3 regions of the Limnohabitans sp. 2KL-3 genome follow, and region 3 is predicted to be linked to each of the others. Evidence: predicted binding sites of a transcription regulator. Region 3 holds the regulator's gene; each other region holds the start of a gene.
The links. The regulator sigma-54, encoded in region 3, starts transcription at its own class of promoters, with help from an activator protein. The targets are predictions, from matches to a motif close to TGGCANGNAANCTGCTTT.
Positions count from the first base shown of each region.

Region 1: the regulator sigma-54 is predicted to act here: its motif matches at 3,010-3,027, upstream of AMM41_RS19235 (CmpA/NrtA family ABC transporter substrate-binding protein).
Region 2: the regulator sigma-54 is predicted to act here: its motif matches at 2,802-2,819, upstream of AMM41_RS00960 (PQQ-dependent methanol/ethanol family dehydrogenase).

Region 1 is NZ_CXON01000023.1:42,674-50,167, reverse strand. It holds gene AMM41_RS19245 (ABC transporter ATP-binding protein) at 1-687, opposite strand, end outside; gene ntrB (nitrate ABC transporter permease) at 684-1,592, opposite strand; gene AMM41_RS19235 (CmpA/NrtA family ABC transporter substrate-binding protein) at 1,604-2,848, opposite strand; gene AMM41_RS19230 (ANTAR domain-containing response regulator) at 3,279-3,905, opposite strand; gene AMM41_RS19225 (substrate-binding domain-containing protein) at 3,994-4,683, opposite strand; gene tsaD (tRNA (adenosine(37)-N6)-threonylcarbamoyltransferase complex transferase subunit TsaD) at 4,860-5,909, shown strand; gene AMM41_RS19215 (branched-chain amino acid ABC transporter substrate-binding protein) at 6,038-7,318, shown strand.
Region 2 is NZ_CXON01000001.1:211,770-219,263, reverse strand. It holds gene AMM41_RS00980 (type 1 periplasmic-binding domain-containing protein) at 1-50, shown strand, start outside; gene AMM41_RS00975 (ABC transporter permease) at 32-883, shown strand; gene AMM41_RS00970 (quinoprotein dehydrogenase-associated SoxYZ-like carrier) at 902-1,702, shown strand; gene AMM41_RS00965 (quinoprotein relay system zinc metallohydrolase 1) at 1,699-2,682, shown strand; gene AMM41_RS00960 (PQQ-dependent methanol/ethanol family dehydrogenase) at 2,916-4,634, shown strand; gene AMM41_RS00955 (c-type cytochrome) at 4,778-5,098, shown strand; gene AMM41_RS00950 (sensor histidine kinase) at 5,155-6,507, shown strand; gene AMM41_RS00945 (response regulator transcription factor) at 6,504-7,142, shown strand.
Region 3 is NZ_CXON01000004.1:274,623-282,116, forward strand. It holds gene AMM41_RS08340 (PsiF family protein) at 1-108, opposite strand, end outside; gene argS (arginine--tRNA ligase) at 296-2,005, shown strand; gene AMM41_RS08350 (SPOR domain-containing protein) at 2,017-2,679, shown strand; gene AMM41_RS08355 (thiol:disulfide interchange protein DsbA/DsbL) at 2,731-3,372, shown strand; gene lptA (lipopolysaccharide transport periplasmic protein LptA) at 3,500-4,147, shown strand; gene lptB (LPS export ABC transporter ATP-binding protein) at 4,144-4,902, shown strand; gene AMM41_RS08370 (RNA polymerase factor sigma-54) at 4,940-6,481, shown strand; gene AMM41_RS08375 (THUMP domain-containing class I SAM-dependent RNA methyltransferase) at 6,495-7,494, shown strand, end outside.

The sequences.
Region 1 (7,494 bases), on a different contig from region 3:
CACACTCAGCACCTCGCCAATCGTGGCGGCAGGTCCGTTGGTCATCATCACGATCTTGTCGGACAGCAGCACGGCCTCGTCCACGTCGTGGGTGACCATGACCACGGTGCTTTGGGTGCGGGCCACAATCTCGAGCAATTCGTCTTGCAGCTTGGCGCGGGTCAGCGCGTCCAGAGCGCCAAAGGGCTCGTCCATCAAGAGCACTTTGGGCTCCATGGCCAGGGCACGGGCAATGCCCACGCGTTGCTTCATGCCGCCCGAGATTTCGCCGGGGCGCTTTTGCGCGGCGTGACTCAGGCCCACCATGGCCAGCGCCGCGTCGGTGCGGGCTCGCAACTGGGCCTTGGTTTCGGCTTTGCCAAACACCCGCTCGATGCCCAGGTGCACGTTGTCAAAGCAGGTGAGCCAGGGCAGCAGTGAATGGTTCTGGAACACCACCGCACGCTCGGGGCCGGGGCCTGCAATCTCGCGGTTGGCGCACAGCAGCACACCGGCCGTGGGGGTGGTCAGCCCGGCGATCAGGTTGAGCAAGGTGGACTTGCCGCAGCCCGAGTGGCCAATCAAGGCCACGAACTCGCCTTTGGCGATGTCCAGGTGGATGTCTCGCAGTGCCGGAAACAAACCCTTGTTGGTTTTGAAGGTCTGCTCCACGCTTTGAATTTGGATGTACTTGCTGTCGCTGTTCATGATTTGACATCCTCAAAAGTGAAGGCGGTGGCGATGCGGATCAGGGCGTATTCCAGGATCAAGCCCACGCCGCCAATCACAAAAATAGCGATGATGATGTTCTTGACGTTGAGGTTGTTCCACTCGTCCCAGACCCAAAAGCCAATGCCCACGCCACCTGTCAGCATCTCGGCTGCCACGATGACCAGCCATGCGGTGCCCACGGCCAGGCGCACACCGGTCAGCATGTAAGGCAGCACAGCGGGGAACAAGATGGTGGTGGCGATCTTCCATTCCGACAGGTTGAGCACCCGGGCCACGTTCAAATAATCCTGCGGCACGCGCTGCACCCCCACGGCGGTGTTGATGATCATGGGCCAGATGGAGCAGATGAAAATCGTCCAGATGGCGGCCGGGTTGGCCCCTTTGAACACCAGCAAACCGATGGGCAGCCAAGCCAGTGGCGAGACCGGACGCAGCAAGCTGATGAGCGGGTTGAACATGCGCGAGAGGAAGGTGAAGCGCCCAATCACAAAGCCCGCCGGAATGCCGACCAGCGCCGCCAGACCAAAGCCCACGGCCACGCGCTCGAGCGACATCAGCACGTTCCAGCCCACGCCCTGGTCATTGGGGCCCTTGCGGTAAAACGGGTCGCTGAAGATCTCGATCGCCTGCACGCCGGTTTCGTAAGGGCTGGGGATGCTGCCTTTGGTGGTGATGGACACCAGCGACCACAGCCCGATCAAGAGGCCCAGACCCATGAGCGGCGGCAACACCGCCATCCAGAAGTTGTGCCACTGGCGGGCGCGTTGCATTTGCACGGCGGCTGCAGCGGTGGCGGCGGCGACCTCTGCAGGGGTCGGGGGCACCAGCTTTTCAGGGGCAGATTGCCCCCTGGTCGGTGAATGGAAAACGGCGCTGACCATGGTGTTGTCCTTCAGGCTTTGACTTTGAAACCGTCGGCGTACTTTTTCGGGTCCTTGGCGTCCCAGATCACGCCATCGATGCCTTTGTGGCTGCGCATCTCGCTCTTGGGCACAGGCGCCTTGGCAGCGGTGGCGGCGTCTTTGTAGAGTGCGATCTGGTTGATCTGCTTGGCCACGCCCAGGTAGTCGGGGTGGTCTTTGAGCAAGCCCCAGCGCTTGTGTTGGGTCAGGAACCACATGCCGTCGGACAGGTAAGGGAAATTCACAGTGCCCTCGTTGTAGAACTTCATGTGGTTGGGGTCGTCCCACGTCTTGCCCATGCCGTTTTGGTAGCGGCCCAAAATGCGCTGGTTGATGGCGTCCACGCTGGTGTTCACATACGATTTGTCGGCCACGGTTTCGGCCATCTTGAGCTTGTTTTGCAAGCTGGCGTCGATCCACTGGCCGGCCTCGATGATGGCGGCCGTCACCGCGCGGGCGGTGTTGGGGTATTTTTTGACGAACTCAGCGGTGGTGCCCAGCACTTTTTCAGGGTGGTCTTTCCAGATGTCCTGCGTGGTGGCGGCTGTCACCCCGATGCCGTCCATGATGGCGCGGTGGTTCCAGGGTTCGCCCACACAAAAGCCGTCCATATTGCCCACGCGCATATTGGCCACCATTTGGGGGGGCGGCACGGTGATGACCTTGGCGTCTTTCATGGGGTTGATGCCGTAGCTGGCCAGCCAGTAGTACAACCACATGGCGTGGGTGCCGGTGGGGAAGGTCTGTGCAAAGGTGTACTCGCGTTTGTCGCTTTGCATCAGCTTGGCCAGCCCTGCGCCATCCACAGCACCCTTGTCGGCCAGCTTTTTGGACAGCGTGATGGCCTGGCCGTTGTGGTTCAGGTTCATCAGCACGGCCATGTCTTTTTTGGGGCCCGACAGACCGAGGTGCACGCCATAGACCAAGCCGTACAGCACATGGGCAAAGTCGAGTTCGCCGTTGACCAGCTTGTCGCGCACCCCGGCCCAGCTGGCTTCTTTGCTCAGCACAAACTTGACGCCGTGCTTGACGTCCAGGCCCAGCACCGAGGCCATGACCACACTGGCGCAATCGGTCAGGGGAATGAAGCCAATCTTGACTTCCTTTTTCTCTGGGGCGTCAGACCCCGCGGCATAGACCATGGAGCGCAGGGCCGGCGACACGCCAGCCGCGCCCACGGCGGCGGCCTGCAACACGGTGCGGCGGTTGAAGCTGGTTTTCAGAATGTCGGTCATGGCGAAACTCCTGGAGAGGTTTTGAAAAAACAAAAAAGGCGTCCTCATGTCGTCTACGCCTGCAGTGCAGTGCGTGAACGCATGGGGACGCCTTTGTCCGGTGTGACTTCACCCGCCCTTGGGTGTTGTCACGTTTGACCTTCGTTGGTCTTGCTTCAGCTATTGCAAGCCGCGTGCCAGGGTTTTCCTGGGGTGGCGTGCATGAGTTCCTCAGATTTGGTGCCCTGAAGTGCACCTTGGTGGTGCCGGCGCACATCGTCGGTGCCTGAATGCGTGGGCGGCGGTATGAGGGCATGTTGGTAGGTCGGTAGCTTTAGCTCCGACATGGCGTGCTTTGGCGCAGCCGGAATGTCGGGGCTGAAGCCGTCGACCTACAAAAAACTGTGCCGAGAGCAATGCTCACGCCTACAAAAAATCTGGCTGTGCTGCTTCAGCCCAGCAGTTCAGCCATCTCAATCATCTGCTGCGCGATGTCGGCCAGCTTCACGCCCTTGTTCATGGCCGCCTTGCGCAAACGGGCATAAGCCTCGGGTTCGCTTAAGGCCTGGCGCTGCATCAGCAAGCCCTTGGCGCGGTCGATCAACTTGCGGTCTTGCAACTCGCCACGGGCGTTGTTCAGCTCGGCCAGCAAAGCCTGCTCATGCTTGAAGCGGGCCATGGCCACTGTCAGGATCGGGTGAATGCGCTCGGGTGCCAGCCCGGCCACGATGTAGGCCGTCACGCCTGCGGCCACGGCCTCGTTCATGGGCCGGGTGTCGCTGTCATTGGTGAACATCACGATGGGGCGACGCTCGTCGCGCGTGGCCATGACCACATGCTCCAGTGCATCGCGGGCATCGCTTTCGGCATCCACAATGACCATGTCGGCTTGTAACTGGGCCAGGCGCTCGGTCAAAAACACATCGGCGGGCAAAGTGGCCACCAGGTTGTAACCCGCTTGCAGCAGTCCGATGCGCAGCAGCCGCGAGCGCTCTTCAATGGCCTGTGCCTGCTCATCCCCCTCGGCCACCAAGGCCGGGTCTGAAATGATGACGACGATTCTCAAGGCTTCCTGCATGGGCAGACCTGAGCAAGAAACGCGCCGGATTGTTGAAACGGGGTACCCATGCCGTGCTTGGGTGCCACCAACGATGGAACAGGCCGCTTCAGGCCGCCACCATCCCGTGCCGCACCTTGGTGTCGGCACAAGCGGCCGATGCCCAAAACGCCAGCATGGCCTGCACCGCCTGTGCTTGCAGGCTGGTCGCCGCCACACTGCCTGAAAACGTGGTGATGATCTCCACCCCCGGTGGCAGGCCGCCCACGATGGTGATGCCGGGCACGCCCAGCATTTCGCTCAGTTGCTGAAAGCCCAGCGCCACTTCGCCTTGCGCGATCAGCTGCCCCACGGGCACGCCAGGTTGGGCTTGCACCATGCGGTCTTTGATCTGGTCGGCAATGCCCCAAACCTCGAACTGCTTGGCCAGTTGCACACCGCTGGGCCCGGTGGAGTAGCCCAGCGTGCGGGCCGAGAGGATGGCCGCCTTGAGCGCGGCTTCGCTGGAAATGTCGGGCGCTGGAGCCCCTGCTGGCACCGCCACGGCCACGCTCGATTGCACCAGGTCCACCCGGCTGCCCGCCTGCACATGGTCGCTGGCGACCAATTTGTCGATGGCATCGCTGGCCAGCATGACGCAGTCAAAGGCTTCGCCCGCCTGCACGCGTTGGGCCGCAGCCACACCGCCCACCGACTCGACCAGCACCTGAACATCAGGCGCTTGTGCGGTGTACAGCGCCACCAAGTCGGCCAGTAAGGCCTTGGTGGCCATGGAAGAAATCAGTCGGATTGTGGTCATGGTGAGGTGTTGGAATGGGGTGAATTTGTGGGAGCGACGCCCCCGTCGCGATGGATTCGCGATGGATTCGCGTCGAATGGCGTATGCCAAGGCACCCTCGCGACCAGGGCGTCGCTCCCACAAGGATTATCGCCAAGCCCCCTGCGGTGAGCCATGCCCCGCTTAAACTCGCTGCTATGAAAATTTTGGGTATCGAATCTTCTTGCGACGAAACCGGTGTGGCCTTGGTGGAAACCACGGGCAGCGCCATGCCGCGTTTGTTGTCGCACGCGCTTTACAGCCAAATCGAGATGCACCAGGCCTATGGCGGCGTGGTGCCCGAACTGGCCAGCCGCGACCACATTCGGCGGGTCTTGCCGCTCACGCGCCAAGTGCTGGCCGAGGCGGGGGCCACTTTGGCCGACATCGACGTGGTGGCCTACACCCGCGGGCCGGGACTGGCCGGGGCGCTCTTGGTGGGGTCGGGCGTGGCCTGTGCGCTGGCTGCGTCTTTGGGCAAGCCGGTGTTGGGCGTGCACCATTTGGAGGGGCATTTGCTCTCGCCTTTTTTGAGTGCCGACCCGCCCGAGTTTCCCTTCATCGCATTGCTGGTGTCGGGCGGCCACACGCAGCTGATGCGGGTGGACGCCGTAGGCCGCTACGAGCTGCTGGGCGAGACGATTGACGACGCCGCAGGCGAAGCCTTTGACAAGTCGGCCAAGCTCATGGGCCTGCCTTACCCCGGTGGCCCGGGCCTGTCGCGCCTGGCCGAGCAGGGCAACCCGGCAGCCTACAAGTTGCCGCGCCCGCTGCTGCACAGCGGCGATTTGGACTTTTCCTTTGCGGGCCTGAAAACAGCAGTGCTCACGCAGAGCCAAAAAATCGGCCCTGCCGCTCACACCGAAGGCGCACACGAGCGGGCCGACCTGGCCGCATCGACCCAGGCGGCGATTGTCGAGGTGTTGGTGAAAAAGTCGATGACGGCCCTCAAAACCAGCGGCATGAAGCGCCTGGTCGTGGCCGGTGGCGTGGGGGCCAACCGCGAACTGCGGGCGCAACTGAATGCCGCCTGCGCCAAGGCCCAGGTGCGCGTGCACTACCCCGAGTTGCACCTGTGCACCGACAACGGGGCCATGATCGCCATGGCCGCCGCCATGCGTTTGCAAGCCGGGGCGCAAACGGCCGAGGCGCGTTACAGCTTCGATGTGAAACCGCGTTGGCCTTTGCACGAGCTCGCCGGTTCTTGAAGCGCCCCTGAATCTGCCGAAACAAGCCCTGCTGGAATGCGGGTTAACCCCATGGCCTGTGCGCTGACTGGTTAAACTCCCGCCCTTTGCTTGCCAGGGCCGGGTCACGGTCCTGCGCCCCTGTTGCCATGTATTCATTCCCTTTTTTCTTGCGTCGCGCATTGCTGGCCTGTGTGGTCTCGCTGTGTGGGGTCGGTGCCCATGCCCAGTCGCCCGCACCCATTCGTTTGGCCTTGATCGAGGGGCTCAGTGGCCCTTTTGCCAACACGGGCGAGGCCGTGGTGCGCAACATCGCTTGGGCGGTGGAGCGTGTCAATGCCCGGGGTGGCGTCAAGACATCGCAGGGCCTGCGGCCCATGGTGCTGGAGCGCTATGACAGCAAGGGCCAAAGCGAAGAAGCTTTGTCGGCCCTCAAGTCGGCCATCGACGATGGCGCACAAGTGGTGTTGCAGGGCAACTCGTCGGCCAACGCAGCGGCCCTCATCGATGCCATCAACAAACACAATGAGCGTGAACCGGCCAAACGTGTGTTGTTTTTGAATTACTCGGCCGTTGACCCCGTTTTGACCAACGAAAAATGCAGCTTTTGGCACTTTCGCTTTGATGCGCATGCCGACATGCGCATGGCTGCGTTGATGCAAGTGCTGCGCGAAGACCAACAAGTCCAGTCGGCCTACCTGATCGGTCAAGACTACAGCTTTGGCCAAGCTGTGCTGCGTGAGGCCAAGCGCCAGTTGGCCGAACAGCGGCCCGATGTGAAGATCGTGGGGGACGAGTTGCACCCCATGGGCCGGGTCAAAGACTTTTTGCCTTATGCGGCCAAGATCAAGGCCAGCGGGGCGCAAGCGGTCATCACCGGCAACTGGGGCAATGACCTGACGCTCTTGGTCAAGGCGGCCCGAGAGGCGGGCTACGAGGGCAAGTTCTACACCTTTTATGGCAATGCCTTGGGTGCGCCTGCGGCCATTGGCGAAGCCGGTGTGGGCCGGGTGATTGCGGTGGCCGATTGGCTGCCCAATGTGCCGGGCAAGGCCAGTGAGGCGTTTTACCAAGCCTTTCGCCAGCGATTTCCCAAACCGACCGAAGACTATGTCCATGTGCGGATGCAGCTGATGGTGGAGGCTTTGGCCCAATCCATTGAAAAGGCCGGCCACACCGATCCCCTGGCCGTGGCCTTGCAGCTTGAAAAATCCCGTGTCAGCACCGCCGGGCAAACGGGCCAAATGCGTGCGCAAGACCACCAATTTCAGCAAGCCCTGGTGGTCGGCCTCATGCAACGCCAGGGCACACCGGGCGTGCCTTTTGATGTGGAGGGCTCGGGTTATGGTTTCAAAGTGGTGCGCCAAATTCCAGCGGAGCAGGCCCGTTTGCCCACCACTTGCAAGATGCAGCGCCCAGCGGGTGCTTGATGGGGCGAACCCCTTCAGGCCCACCCGGAGGGCGTTTTTGGCCAATTGAAACAGGATGTAATAAGTCATCCAACAGTCTTTTTGAATTCAAAATTGATTATTAAGATGTAAAAAACTTTGAAATCAGTGTTTAAGTGACTTTCCGAAAAAGTCGACATATCTGGTTTTCATCCGCC
Region 2 (7,494 bases), on a different contig from region 3:
ACACCCTGGGTGTCGATGAAAAAGAAAGCCCATGCAAAGCCAAACCTTGAACGTGCAGCCCCCGCAAAGCCCACCCGGCAAAGGCCTGCATTTGCTGCGGGCCTTGCGGGCCGTGGTCGGGCGCGAGATCCACAAATTTTTGCGCCAACCCGCACGCCTGGCCTCGGCCCTGGTGCGGCCGCTGCTGTGGTTCGTGGTGTTTGCCACGGGTTTTCAGAACGTGTTTGGCGTGTCCATCATCCCGCCGTATGAGACCTACATCGAATACAAGGTCTACATGCTGCCGGGCTTGCTGGGCATGATCGCGTTGTTCAACGGCATGCAAAGCTCGCTGTCTCTGGTGTATGACCGCGAGATGGGGCTCATGCGTTTGCTGCTCACCGCACCCCTGAACCGCGCCTGGTTGCTGGCCTTCAAGCTGCTGGCGGGCACCAGTTTGTCCGTGCTGCAAATGGTGGTTTTTTTGGGCGTGGCCTGGGTGTTGGGGGTCGATGTCGCCCCGCTGCACGCCTTGCTGGCGCTGCCGGCCATGGTGCTGGCCGCCGTGCTCATGGCCGCGATGGGGCTGGTCTTGTCGGTGTATGTGCGGCAGCTGGAAAATTTTGCGGGTGCCATGAACTTCGTGATTTTCCCCATGTTCTTCATCAGCTCGGCCCTCTACCCCTTGTGGAAATTCGAAGAAGCCGGGGCCGTGTGGCTTTACCAATTGGCGCTGTTCAACCCCTTCACACAAGCGGTGGAGACGATGCGCTTTGCCTTGCAAGGGCAAACCTACGCCACCGGCTGGCTGGTGGGCGTGCTGGGCACGCTGTTCTTTTTTGCGTTGGCGGTGCGTGGCTATGACCCGCAGCGTGGCGCGATGCGCCAACGCGGCGCGGCTTGAAAAACCCCTGGAGCTGAGATGCACACACTTTTGACGCGCCGTCGCGCCCTGGCTGGTTTGGGTGCGTCGCTGACCGCCACCGCCTGGGCTCAGTCGGCAGACCCGACCGGGGGAGACCCCTTGGGTTCCATGCAGTGGCCAGTGGTGATTAAAAAGTACATCGGCACTGCGCCCTGGCGCTTCACCGACGAGGTGGTGGTCAAAGGCCCCGAGTTCGCCGAAGACGCCATGAACGTGCCGGTGTTCGTCGATGCGCGGGCACTGGCGCGCTCAGCCGGGCCGATTGACCGGATTCGGCTGGTGGCTGACCGCAACCCGATCCAGCACATTCTGGACTTTGAACCCCTGGACAGCTGGCCGGTGTTGGCGTTTCGCTTTCGCATGGAGCAAGGCTCACCCGTGCGGGCCTTGGTGCGCACACGCGATGGGCGCTGGCATGTGGGCCAGACCTGGGTGAATGCGTCGGGCGGTGGCTGCACCGTGCCGGGCATCACGCGGGCCGACGGCTCCTGGAGCCGCACGCTGGGCCAGGTGCAGGCGCGGGTCTTTCGCAACGTGCTCGAAGGCGGCACGCGCTTGCGCCTGCGCGTCATGCACCCCATGGACACGGGTTTGGTGGCGGGTATCCCGAGCTTTCACATCGAACACCTGGAGTTGCGCGACCCGCAAGACCAAGCCGTTTGGCGGCTGGCTTTGCACGAACCGGTGTCTGAAAACCCGCTGCTGACGCTGGAGCTGGGCGACACTTTGCGGGGGCCGTGGCAGCTGAGCGGGCGCGACAACAACGGCAACCGCATCCAGGCGCAGGTGAAAGCATGAGGGCGGCCCAGCTGCGCCGGGCCTGTGTGGGGCTGTTGGCCTGCCTGAGCGCTCAGGTCTGGGCAGTCGATGCGGCCCGGCTCGATTACCAATTGCAGCCCCGGCAAATTGCCCCGGACACCTGGGTGATCGAGGGGGCGGTCGAAGACTTCAGCCGCGCCAATGGCTGCAACATCATCAACACCGGCTTTGTCAGCACGGCGGCGGGCACGCTGGTGCTCAACACCGGGCCTTCGCGCCTGTATGGCGAACAGCAAAAGGCGGCACTTGAGCGGGTGAAGGCGCAGCCGGTCAAGCAGGTGGTCAGCCTCAATTTGCACCCTGATTATTTTTTGGGCAACCAAGCCTGGGGCGATGTGCCCACCGCCGCCTTGCCCGGCAGCCGAGCCGGCATGCAGGCCGAGGGCAAGGCCTACGAAGACAATCTGTACCGCCTGTGTGGCGACTGGATGCGGGGCACCGAGTTTCGGCCCTCGCGCCAAGACATTCAGCCCGGGCGCTTCGATTGGGGCGGTCACGCCATGGAATGGGTGCGCTTGCAAGGCCACACCGATGATGATTTGGTGCTGATTGACCACAGCACCGGTGTGCTGTTTGCCGGGGGGCTGGTGTTTGCCGAGCGTGTGCCCACGCTGCCGCACGCCCATTTGCCCCGCTGGATCGCCAGCTTGCAGCGCATCCGCGAATGGATCACTCAGGGCCGCGTCAAAACCGTGGTGCCCAGCCACGGCCCGGTGCACACCGGCACCCACGGCGTGGACCAGACCCTGGACTGGCTGCAGTGGTTGCACGCGCGCATGCAGACCAGCGCCGCGCAAGGGCTGGACCTGTCAGAGGTGTTGCGCTTGCCCATTCCTGAGCGTTTTGCCCGGTGGGCAGCCTTGCGGGCCGAGTACGCACGCAACCTGACCACGCTGTACCCGCGCTATGAGACTGAACAGTTTTCAATGCAGACTGCTCCGACTGCACATTCAAAGTGATCCAAAACTGAACATTCAGGTGTGCCCAAGTTGTTCAGCGGTCGGCGGGCGCACATTGAATCCCGTGATTTCTAAGGGTTATTCCGGACATTTTGGGGGTGAACGTCGTGTTCTGAGGGTGGCACGGTAATTGCCAAAGAACAACACGGCACATGCCAGCCCAGTCTGATGGATTGGCAAGTCGTTCATTTTCTTCAACGCTCTGACCCCTTCTTTCAACAGGAGACACCACTGTGAAACTCAAACTTTTAAGCTTGCTCGTCATGATGGCCGCCGCACAAGCGGGCGCCCAAGTCACCAACGACATGATCACCAAGGACGCCGCTACGACCAACGACGTTTTGTCCTCGGGTCTGGGCACACACGGTCAGCGTTATTCGCCGCTCACCGATGTGAACGCCAAGAGCATCAGCAAACTGGTGCCCGTGTGGTCCATGTCATTCGGCGGTGAAAAGCAGCGCGGTCAGCAATCGCAACCCCTGGTCCATGGCGGCAAGATGTTCGTCACGGCCTCTTACTCGCGCATCTTTGCGGTCGACGCCAAGACCGGCAAAAAGCTCTGGAAGTACGAGCACCGCCTGCCCGAAGGCATCATGCCTTGCTGCGACGTGATCAACCGTGGCGCAGCCTTGTTTGACAACCTGGTCATCTTCGGCACCCTGGACGCCCAATTGGTGGCCCTGGACCAAAACACCGGCAAAGTGGTGTGGCGCGAGAAGATCGACGACTACTCTGCAGGCTACAGCTACACCGCTGCGCCCTTGATTGCCGATGGCTTGCTCTTGACTGGCGTGTCGGGTGGTGAATTCGGTGTGGTGGGTCGTGTGGAAGCGCGTGACCCCAAGACCGGCAAGATGGTCTGGTCCCGTCCTGTGGTTGAAGGCCACATGGGTTACAAAGATGGCAAGGAAAACGGCATCACCGGTACGACCAACGCCACTTGGCCAGGCGACACCTGGAAGACCGGCGGTGCATCCACCTGGATGGGCGGCACTTTCAACGCCAAAACCGGCTTGGCCTATTTCGGCACCGGCAACCCCGGCCCTTGGAACAGCCACCTGCGCAAGGGTGACAACCTGTACTCCACTTCTACCGTGGCCATTGACGTCAAGTCCGGCCAGATCAAGTGGCATTACCAGAACACCCCCAACGACGGCTGGGACTATGACGGCACCAACGAGTTTGTGCTGTTCGACATGGACGGCAAACTCATGGGCGGCAAAGCCGACCGCAACGGTTACTTCTATGTGAACGACGCCACCACCGGCAAACTGGAAAATGCCTTCCCGTTTGTCACCAAAACCACCTGGGCCAATGGCATTGACTTGAAGACAGGTCGTCCCAACTTTGTGCCTGAAAACCGTCCTGGCGACCCCACTGGCGCAGGTGGCGATGGTCAAAAAGGCAAAGCCGTTTTTGCAGCCCCAGGTTTCCTGGGCGGCAAAAACCAGATGCCCATGGCCTACAGCCCCAAGACCAAATTGTTCTATGTGCCTTCCAACGAATGGGGCATGGAAATCTGGAACGAGCCCGTCACCTACAAAAAAGGCGCGGCTTACCTGGGCGCTGGTTTCACCATCAAGCCTTTGTACGACGATTACATCGGCTCGCTGCGTGCTGTGAACCCCAAGACCGGCAAGATCGAGTGGGAAGTCAAGAACGAAGCGCCTCTGTGGGGCGGTGTGTTGGTGGCTGGTGACTTGGTGTTCTGGGGCACGCCTGAAGGCTACCTGAAGGCCGCTGACGCCAAGACCGGCAAAGTGGTGTGGCAGTTCCAAACCGGCTCGGGCATCGTGGCGCCTCCCATCACCTGGAAAGAAGGCAACGACCAGTACGTGTCCGTGGTCTCTGGCTGGGGTGGTGCGGTTCCGCTGTGGGGCGGTGAAGTGGCCAAGAAGGTCAACTTCCTCGAACAAGGCGGGTCTGTCTGGACCTTCAAGATGATGAAGTAAATCCCAGGCGCTGGCCCTGAAAACCTCCTCGGCCTCTGGGCCGAGGAGCAAGACTTACCGGCCCCGGTCTTGGAGACCCGGGCCAAGTGGGTCATCGGGGCGGGCATGGGCGCATTTTTTTGCCCAAATTTCAAGATACCCCCATGAAGACTTCACTCCACCTCATGGCCTTGGCCATTGGCATCGGCGCTGCAGGCTTGGCCCAGGCCAGCGATGCTGAGGCCTTGCTCAAAGACAGCGGCTGCTTGTCATGCCACGCCAAAGCCGAAAAAATTGTGGGTCCCGCATTTTTGGCCATCGCCGACAAATACCGGGGCGACAAAGATGCTGTGGCCTCCTTGGTGCAATCCATTCAAAACGGATCCAAAGGCAAATGGGGCCGCATTCCCATGCCCGGGCACAGCAGCATCAGCCAAGATGACCTGAAAACCATGGCGCGACACGTTCTGGCCACCAAACCCTGATTCATCGGTCGGCACAAGCCACACATGGCGTGGCCTGTGCCCCGAACTTTCCGAAGATGTCCGCGAAGGTTCCTGAACCCACCCAGGCCATGGATTTACGCCGCACGCTGCTTGCCCGGTTGACCCTGGCCTTTGCCGTCTTGTTGCTCCTGTTTGGGCTGGTGTGGCTCAAAGACTTGCGTGAAGACGCGCTGGCCGAACAACAAGCCACCGTGCACCTGATCGAGTTGTTGCTGGCTTCGCCCGATGACAACGCCCCCGCCCGTCTGGCAGCGGCCCTGACCCCCGGGCAGTTTCGCCACGTCAAACTGGACATGTCTGCGCCCGAGCCCATGAGTCCCGGGACGCTAGCCCAGCCCCAGGGATTACTGCCATGGCTGGGTTTGTCCATGGAAGGCGCACAGGCGCACCGCATCCGTGTCGGCACGCAAGACCTGTGGATCAGCCCCGACCCCGACAGCGAGTTCCGCGAAAAACTCTCCACCTCCGTGCAAGTGCTCATCATGCTGGTGCTGTTTTGTGGCATTTGCCTGGGCCTGACCTGGTTTGCGGTGGACCATGCCCTGTCCCCGGTCAAAGAACTCAATGCCGGACTGGTGCGCCTGGCGGCGGGCCAAGAGCGTGCCCAATTGCCCGGCTTTGCCTTGCGCGAATTTGCGGCCATTGCCCAGGTGGTGGACCAGCTGGCCGACAGCTTGAGCCGAGCCCGCGAAAGCCAGCGCCGCCTCACACGCCAGCTGATGGAAGTGCAAGACAAAGAGCGCCGCGAACTGGCCGCCGAGTTGCACGACGAATTTGGCCAATCGCTCACCGCCATCAGCGCCACAGCGGCCTACATCGAGCACCACGCCCACCATGCCGAGGCGGCCACCCTGACCGACTGCGCCCGAGAAATCGGCACCGAGTCGCGCCGCATCTCCGGCCATGTGCGGCAAATGCTCACCCAATTGCGCCCCTATGGCCTGGAAGACAGCGGCATGCGCGAAGCCCTGCGCGAACTGGTGTCAGCTTGGCAGGCCCGCTTGCCCGATTTGCAGATCAAGGCCCACATCGGCCCACTGCCCGCCGTCTCGGCCGAAGTGGGGTTGGCCCTTTACCGCTGCTTGCAAGAAGCCTTGACCAACTGCGTGCGCCACAGCGGTGCCCAGCACATCGAAGTCACCGTGGGCGTGCTGGCGCCAGAACACAGCACTGCGCCAGGGGATGAACCGGTCAGGCGCATCGGATTGACCGTGTCGGACAACGGCACAGGCCATGCCCAGGTTTTGCAGCGCCAACCGGGCGGCGGCCTGCTGGGCCTGCGCGAACGGCTGGCCATGGTGGGTGGGCAGTTGCACATTTCAGATCGGCCAGGCGGGGGCGTGGTGCTGAGTGCCACGCTGCCTGTGCAAGACAAGGAGACGTTGTGAGCATTCAGGTCATGATCGTGGACGACCACGCGGTGGTGCGCACTGGCTACAGGCGCTTGATCGACGCCGAGCCCGACTTGCGTGTGGTGGCCGATGTGGCCACCGGCGACGAGGCCTGCGCCGCTTTGCGCGACACCGCCATCGACGTGGTGGTCATGGATTTGTCACTGCGCGAAGGCAGCGGCCTGGAGGCCATCAAACGCCTGCTCGAGCGCCAGCCTCATTTGCGCGTGCTGGTCTTCAGCATGCACGAGTCTGTGGGCTATGTCACCCAAGCCTTGCGCAATGGGGCCTTGGGCTACATCACCAAAAACTCCGAACCGCTGGAGATGATCGCCGCCATCCGCAAAGTGGCGCAGGGCCAGCGGGTGTTTTCAGCCGACGTGGCCCATGCCCTGGCCTGCCAGGCCGCCGAAGGCAGCGACGTGCTGGACAACCTGACCCCCCGGGAGTTCGACATCCTGCGCCTGTTCACGGGCGGTCAGGCGCCGGTGCAAGTGGGTGAACAACTGCACCTGAGCGGCAAAACCGTGCTGAACCACCTGTCCAACATTCGACGCAAACTCGAGGTCAATTCCGAATTGGAGCTGCTGCTGCTGGCCGCCCGCAACGGCTTGGTGAAACTCGATGCGTAAGCCGCACCCGCAAACCCCAAGCTTGCACCTTCGGTAGGTCGGCACTCGAAGAGTCCGACGTGTGCGCGCATCAGCACAGGACCCATGTCGGGGCTGAAGCCGCCGACCTACAAATACCCCGTAGGTCGGTACTCGAAGAGTCCGACGTGTGTGCGCATCAGCACAGGACCCATGTCGGGGCTGAAGCCGCCGACCTACCGGATACATCCCCCGCAACTCGGGGCTTCAGCGCCGACAGGCCTTCCGCCTGCAGGTGATGCGCGGGAAATTTTCCCGACCTGTTCGGGCGAGTTTCCCGGGTGTTTTGCAGGGCAGGTGGCTAAGCTCCATGCATCTCAACGGGGTCAGAGCC
Region 3 (7,494 bases):
GGCGGCCGCGGCAGGGGCTGCAGCAGCGGGTTTGACGGGGTCGGCAGCGAAAGCCGAGCCGCAAACCAAGGCAAAACCCAAAGCAGTGATAGAAATGGTGTGGCGCATGTGTGAACTCCCAATAAATGATGCAAGGACAAAAAACACCGCACAGAACTGTGCAGTTCTCAGATTAACGCGCCATGGTGACCACCCGGCGACAGCAGTTGTGACCAACTGTAATTGCGGCCCCTCAAAACACGCACAGGGCCTGTTCAAAGCCAGTCATGCCCCCATCCCCGTAAAATCGCGCCCTATGCTTTCTGCCAAACAACATTTGCTCGCGGCCTTGGCCACTGAGCTCGACAAACTCCAACCCGGCGCAGGCGCACGGGCGGCCTTTGAATCCCCCAAGGTCGCCGCCCACGGCGACCTGGCCTGCACCGCTGCCATGCAGCTGGCCAAGGCCCTCAAACAAAACCCCCGGCAACTGGGTGAAACGCTGCGAGCCGCCTTGCTGACCACCCCCGCCTTTGAGCGTTGGGTGGACGCCATCGAGCTGGCGGGGCCGGGCTTCATCAACATCCGCCTCAAAGACACCGCCAAACAAGCCGTGGTGCACGAAGTCTTGCAAGCGGCCGACTGCTTTGGTCAGCAGCCCGCACAAGCGGGCAAGGTGCTGGTCGAATTCGTTTCGGCCAACCCCACAGGCCCACTGCATGTGGGCCACGGCCGCCAGGCCGCACTGGGCGACGCCATCTGCAACTTGCTGGCCACACAAGGCCAGCAGGTCTACCGCGAGTTCTACTACAACGACGCAGGCGTGCAGATTGGCACGCTGGCCAAGAGCACGCACATGCGGGCGCAGGGCGTCAAACCCGGTGATGCCACTTGGCCCACCGACCCCGACAACCCCGAAAGCAAGGCTTTCTACAACGGCGACTACATCCAGGACATTGCCAACGACTTTCTAGCGGGCAAAACCGTGCAGTCCGACGACCGCAGCTGCACGGCCAGCGGCAATGTGAACGACCTGGACGGCATGCGCGAGTTCGCCGTGGCCTATTTGCGCCGCGAACAAGACCTGGACTTGAAGGCATTTGACGTGCGCTTTGACAACTACTACCTGGAGTCGAGCCTGTACACCAGCGGCAAGGTCGACGCCGCCGTGCAAAAACTCAAGGACGCAGGCAAAACCTACGAACAAGACGGTGCCCTGTGGCTCAAATCGACCGATTACGGCGACGACAAAGACCGCGTCATGCGCAAGGGCGACGGCACCTACACCTACTTTGTGCCCGATGTGGCGTACCACATCGCCAAATGGGAGCGAGGCTTTTCGCGCGTGGTGAACATCCAGGGCACCGACCACCACGGCACCATTGCCCGCGTGCGTGCGGGCTTGCAAGCGGCCAACGTGGGCATTCCCGAGGGCTATCCCGACTACGTGCTGCACACCATGGTGCGCGTGATGCGCGGCGGTGAAGAGGTCAAGATCTCCAAGCGTGCGGGCAGCTACGTCACCCTGCGCGACCTGATCGAGTGGACCAGCAAAGACGCGGTGCGGTTCTTTTTGCTCTCGCGCAAGCCCGACACCGAATACATCTTCGACATCGACCTGGCGCTGGCGCAAAACAACGACAACCCGGTGTACTACGTGCAATACGCCCACGCCCGCATCTGCTCGGTGCTGGCAGCCTGGAAAGAAAAAGACGGTGGTGACACCGCCAGCCTGACGCACGCCGACCTTTCGGCCCTGCAAAGCCCGCAAGCCCACGCGCTGATGCTGGCCCTGGCCAAGTACCCCGAGATGTTGACCTCGGCCGCCAACGACTTCGCGCCGCACGACGTGACCTTCTATTTGCGCGACCTGGCCTCGCAGTACCACAGCTACTACGACGCCGAGCGCATTTTGGTCGACGACGAAGCGGTTAAAAAAGCACGTCTGGCACTGGTGGCGGCCACCGCTCAGGTGCTGCGCAATGGTTTGAAGGTTTTGGGCGTGTCTGCCCCCCAAAAAATGTGAATGGATTTGCCATGATTGCTCAATCTCAACGCGGCGGTACTTTTCTGGGTTTCATCATCGGATTGGTCCTGGGCTTGTCCGTGGCCATGGCTGTGGCCATTTACGTGACCAAGGTGCCCACACCGTTTTCCAACAAAAACCAACCACGCACCAGCGACCAGGACGTGCAGGAAACGCGCAAAAACAAGGACTGGAACCCCAACAGCGTGTTGCAGCCCAAAGCCGCCGAAGAGATTGCGCCCCTGCCTGAAACCAAAGCACCTGTGGTGGACGACCAGCCCAAAGACAAGCTGGCCGAAAAACCTGCCGACAAAGCTCCCGCAGACACGCCCAAAGCCGAGCCCCGCCCTGCCGCCGTGACTGCCGACCCCCTGGGTGATCTGGCCAAAGCCAAAACCACCTTGAGCACCCCCGTCACCAAAGCCAGTGCCAATGAACCTTTTGACTACTTGGTCCAGGCCGGGGCCTACCGCACCAGTGCCGACGCCGATGCGCAAAAAGCCAAACTCGCCATGTTGGGCATGGATGCCAAAGTGTCTGAGCGCGATCAAGGCGGACGCATCGTTTACCGCGTCCGGATGGGGCCTTTTGAAGACAAAAATGCTGCAGAACGCGCACGGGCCAAAATGGATGCCAACGGCATTGACAACACGCTTGTGCGATTGCAGCGTTGACATGACATGAACACCAGCGCCCAAAGGGTCGCTGAAACCCAAGGAGCCTTGATGAAACGTCGCTTTTTTTCCACCGCCTTGCTGTCCACAGCCGCGTTCTTGGGCAGCTTGCCTGCCTGGGCGCAGCAAGCTTTCAAATCGGGCAAGGACTACATCACGCTCGACAAGCCATTGGCCACCGATGCGGGTGCCGGCAAAATTGAAGTGCTTGAATTCTTCTGGTACAGCTGCCCTCACTGCAACGCTTTTGAGCCCCAATTTGCGCAATGGGCAAAAAATGCCCCCAAAGACGTGGCCGTGCGTCGCATTCCAGTGGCCTTTCGCGAAGACTTCGCCCCGCAACAACGCCTTTACTTCACGCTCGAGGCCATGGATTTGGTTGAAAAAATGCATGTGCGCGTGTTCACCGCCATCCACGGCGAAAAACTCATGCTGAACACCGACGCGGCGGTGCTGTCCTGGATTGAAAAGCAAGGCATCGACAAAGCCAAGTTCAATGAAATTTACAAATCATTTGGCGTGGCGACCAAATGCAAACGGGCGGTGCAACTGCAAAACGACTTCAAAATCGAAGGCGTGCCCTCTTTGGGCGTAGCGGGTCGCTATTACGTTGATGGCACCTTGGCTGGCAGCATGGACCGCGCCCTGAAGGTGGCCGAATCCCTCATCGCCCAAACCCGCACGGCACGCTGAGGCCGCCCCCAGCCTGAGGATGGGTGCTCGCACAGCATCCATCCCGGGTTTTTCTTGGGCCACGGGCGTGCTGGCAGCCGATCGTCAAGGCTTGGGCCTACAATCGAACGATTGTCCAGCAAGATTCATGCCCTCCACATTCCACACCCCTTTTTTGACCGTCGTCTTGAGCGCCATGCTCATGGGCCTGGGCGGGTTGAGCCTGCCTGCATGGGCTGAGAAAGCTGACCGCGACAAGCCCATGCACATTGAAGCCGACAGCATGCGGCACGACGACAACAAACAACTGACGCAATTCAACGGCCAAGTGGTCGCCACCAAAGGCACCCTGGTGTTGCGGGCCGACCGCATGGAAGTTCAGCAAGACAGCCAAGGCAAACAAGTGGCCCGCTTGTGGGCGGCCCCCAATGAACGGGTGTTCTTTCGTCAAAAACGCGAAGGTCTGGAGGAATTCACCGAAGGCGAGGCCGAAACCCTCACCTATGACAACCAAGCCGATGTGGTCACCCTGGTCAAACGCGCCGAAGTGCGCATGCTTCGTGGCACCGTGGTGGCAGACCAAATTCAGGGGCAAACCATTGTGTTCAACAACACCACCGAAGTGATTCAGGTGGATGGCCGGACACAAGACAGCCCGAACGCCCGGGACCAGCGTGTGCGGGCCACCTTGACGCCTCGTCAAAACCCATCGGCCCCTGCGGCCGCTCCAGCCCAGACCGCACCGCGTCCCGTTTTGCGCAACAGCCCTGGCCTTGCCACGCCATCCAAACCATGAGCCAGGCCCCGTTCACCAGCCGCCTGGAAGCCCGGCACCTCAAAAAAGCTTACGGCAGTCGCAAAGTGGTGCACGACGTGTCGGTGCAAGTCGACAAAGGTGAAGTGGTCGGTTTGCTGGGCCCCAATGGCGCAGGCAAAACCACTTCGTTTTACATGATCGTGGGCTTGGTCAGCGCCGACGGGGGGCAAATTCTGATCGATGGGCAAGACGTCACGCGCATGCCGATTCACAAGCGCTCACGCATGGGCTTGTCTTATTTGCCACAAGAAGCCTCGATTTTTAGAAAACTGTCCGTGGCCGACAACGTGCGGGCCATTCTTGAGCTGCAAACCGATGGCCAAGGCCGCCCTTTGGCCCATGCCGAAATCGAAAAACGCCTGAGCGAACTGCTGGCCGATTTGCGGGTGGACCACCTGCGCGACTCCCCCTCGGTGGCGCTGTCGGGCGGCGAGCGCCGCCGCGTCGAAATTGCCCGCGCCTTGGCCACCGACCCGCGCTTTATTTTGCTGGATGAGCCTTTTGCCGGCATCGACCCGATCGCCGTGATCGAGATCCAGCGCATCATCGCCTTCCTCAAGCAACGCGGCATTGGCGTGCTCATCACCGACCACAATGTGCGCGAGACCCTGGGCATTTGCGATCACGCGTTCATCATCAGTGAAGGCCGCGTGCTGGCCGAAGGCACACCCGAGGAAATCGTGGCCAATGCCGATGTGCGCCGGGTGTACCTGGGCGAACACTTCCGCATGTGATGCACCCATCCCAACGCCTTGACACGAAAGCACAGCCATGAAGCCCGGCCTGTCGCTGCGCATGTCCCAGCACTTGGCGCTCACGCCCCAGCTGCAACAATCGATCCGCCTGCTGCAACTGTCCACGCTGGAGCTGTCGCAAGAGGTGGACCAGATGCTGGACGAGAACCCGTTTCTTGAACGCACCGAGGAAGAAGCGCCTGCCGAAGCCTTTGGTCTGGACCAGGCCGACACCCACGTCAGTTTGGGCGACCGCGTGAGCGAAAGCGCCAGCAGCGCCAGCAGCAGCGAGGACAACGCCAACGAAGCCCGTGACGAAGCCGTGACCGATGTGGCCGAAAGCTGGGACGGCGACGGCAGCGTGGACATGCGCCCCGACGACAGCGAATGGGGCGGCGACGCCACCCCACGCCAAAACAACGGCGAAGAAACCGCCGACGCCATCGACCTGGCCGGCAGCAGCGGCTCTCTGACCGACTTTTTGCACCGCCAGGCCTTGTCGTTGCGCTTGTCCGAGATTGACCGCGCTGCGCTGCGCTTTTTGATCGAGTCGCTCAACGACGATGGCTACCTGACCGACACCCTGCCCGAACTGGCCGCCAGCCTGGCCGGCACTGACGACCTTGAACAAATCGACGAGCTGGTGCACCGATTCACGGTGGCGCTGGGCTTGCTGCAATCGCTCGAACCCGTGGGCGTGGGTGCACGCGACTTGGCCGAATGCCTGCGCATCCAGGTCAAAGCCTGTCTGCAGGACTCCCCCGACGACGAAGTGGCCCAAGCGGCACTGGCCATCTGCGCCCAGCCGCTGGACATGCTGGCCAAGCGCGACTACAAGCGTTTGGCGCTGGCCTGTGGCTTGAGCGAAGCCGTGGTCAAAGCCGCCATTCCCTTCATTGCCCGGCTTGAACCCAAACCGGGCCGGCCCTTTGTGCAGGCCGAGCGCAACATCATCATTCCCGATGTGCTGGTGGTCAACACCAGCAAAACCGGCACACCCAAATTTCGAATCCAGCTCAACCCCGACGTGATGCCCAAGCTGCGTGTACACGACATCTATGCCAACGCCCTGCGCGGCGGCAAGGGCGACAGCCACGCGGGCTTGCAGCAACGTCTGCAAGAAGCCCGCTGGTTCATCAAGAACATCCAGCAGCGCTTTGACACCATCTTGCGCGTGTCCACCGCCATCGTCGAGCGACAAAAGAACTTTTTGACGCACGGCGCTCTGGCCATGCGCCCACTGGTGCTGCGCGAAATTGCCGACGAGCTGGGCATGCACGAGTCCACCATCAGCCGTGTGACCACGGCCAAATACATGTCCACGCCGCAAGGCACGTTTGAGTTGAAGTATTTCTTTGGCTCGGGCCTGGGCACCGACAGCGGCAGCGCCGCGTCGAGCACCGCCGTGCGGGCGCTCATCAAGCAGTTTGTTGCGGCTGAAAAACCCGCCAAACCCCTGTCGGACAACCAAATTTCCGAGATGCTGAAAGAGCAAGGCATCGACTGCGCACGTCGCACGGTGGCCAAGTACCGCGAAGCCCTGAAGATCGCGCCCGCCAACCTGCGCAAAACCCTTTGAGAAGACTTTCCCCGTGAATTCATTGAACCTGTTCATGCCCTGCGCCGCTGGCGTTGAGGGCTTTTTGGCCGACGAGGTCCACGCCATCACCGGCCTCACGGGCCACGACCTGATGACCGGGCGCGGCGGCGTGATGGCCCGCGCCTCGTGGCGCGACGCCCTGCGCATCAACCTGCACAGCCGCCTGACCCAGCGCGTGCTGGTGCAGCTGTCGGTCACCGATTACCGCAACGAAAACGACCTGTACCGCGCAGCCAGCGAAGTGGCTTGGGAAATCTGGTTCACGCCCAAGCAAACCTTCAAGATCGACATCACGGCGCAGCACAGCCCACTGACCAGCCTGAACTTTGCGGCGCTCAAAATCAAAGACGCGGTAGCCGACCGCTTTCGCGCCAAGCGCGGCGAGCGTCCCAGCGTCGACACCAGCTGGCCCGACGTGCGCATCTACGCGCACCTGACCCCCGAAACGGCCACGCTCTACATCGACACCTCGGGCGAGCCGCTGTTCAAGCGCGGCTGGCGCACCGACAAGGGCGATGCGCCTTTGAAAGAAACCCTGGCCGCCGCCATGATCGCGGCCAGCGGCTGGGACGCCACCGTGCCCCTGTACGACCCCTGCTGCGGCAGCGGCACCATCCCGATCGAAGCGGCGCAAATCGCCTGCGGCATCGCCCCAGGTTTGCAACGCCGCTTTGGCTTCGAGAAATTGCTGCCCTTCCAGAACCACGTCTGGCAAGGCCTGATCGAAGAAGCCCGTGACCTGGAACACGAACCCACCGCGCCCGTCTTTGGAAGCGATGTGGCCTTCCGCATGGTCGACTTTTCGGAGCGCAATGCCGAGCGTGCTGGCGTGTCCGGCGTGATCGAGTTCCGAGGTGGTGATGCGCTGCAACGCATGCCCCCCAGCGAGACGCCCGGCGTCATGCTGCTCAACCCGCCCTATGGCGAACGCATTGCCGCAGCGGGTGTGGCCGGGCGCGGGCGCGAGAACTTCCAGCCTGGTGCGCTGGCAA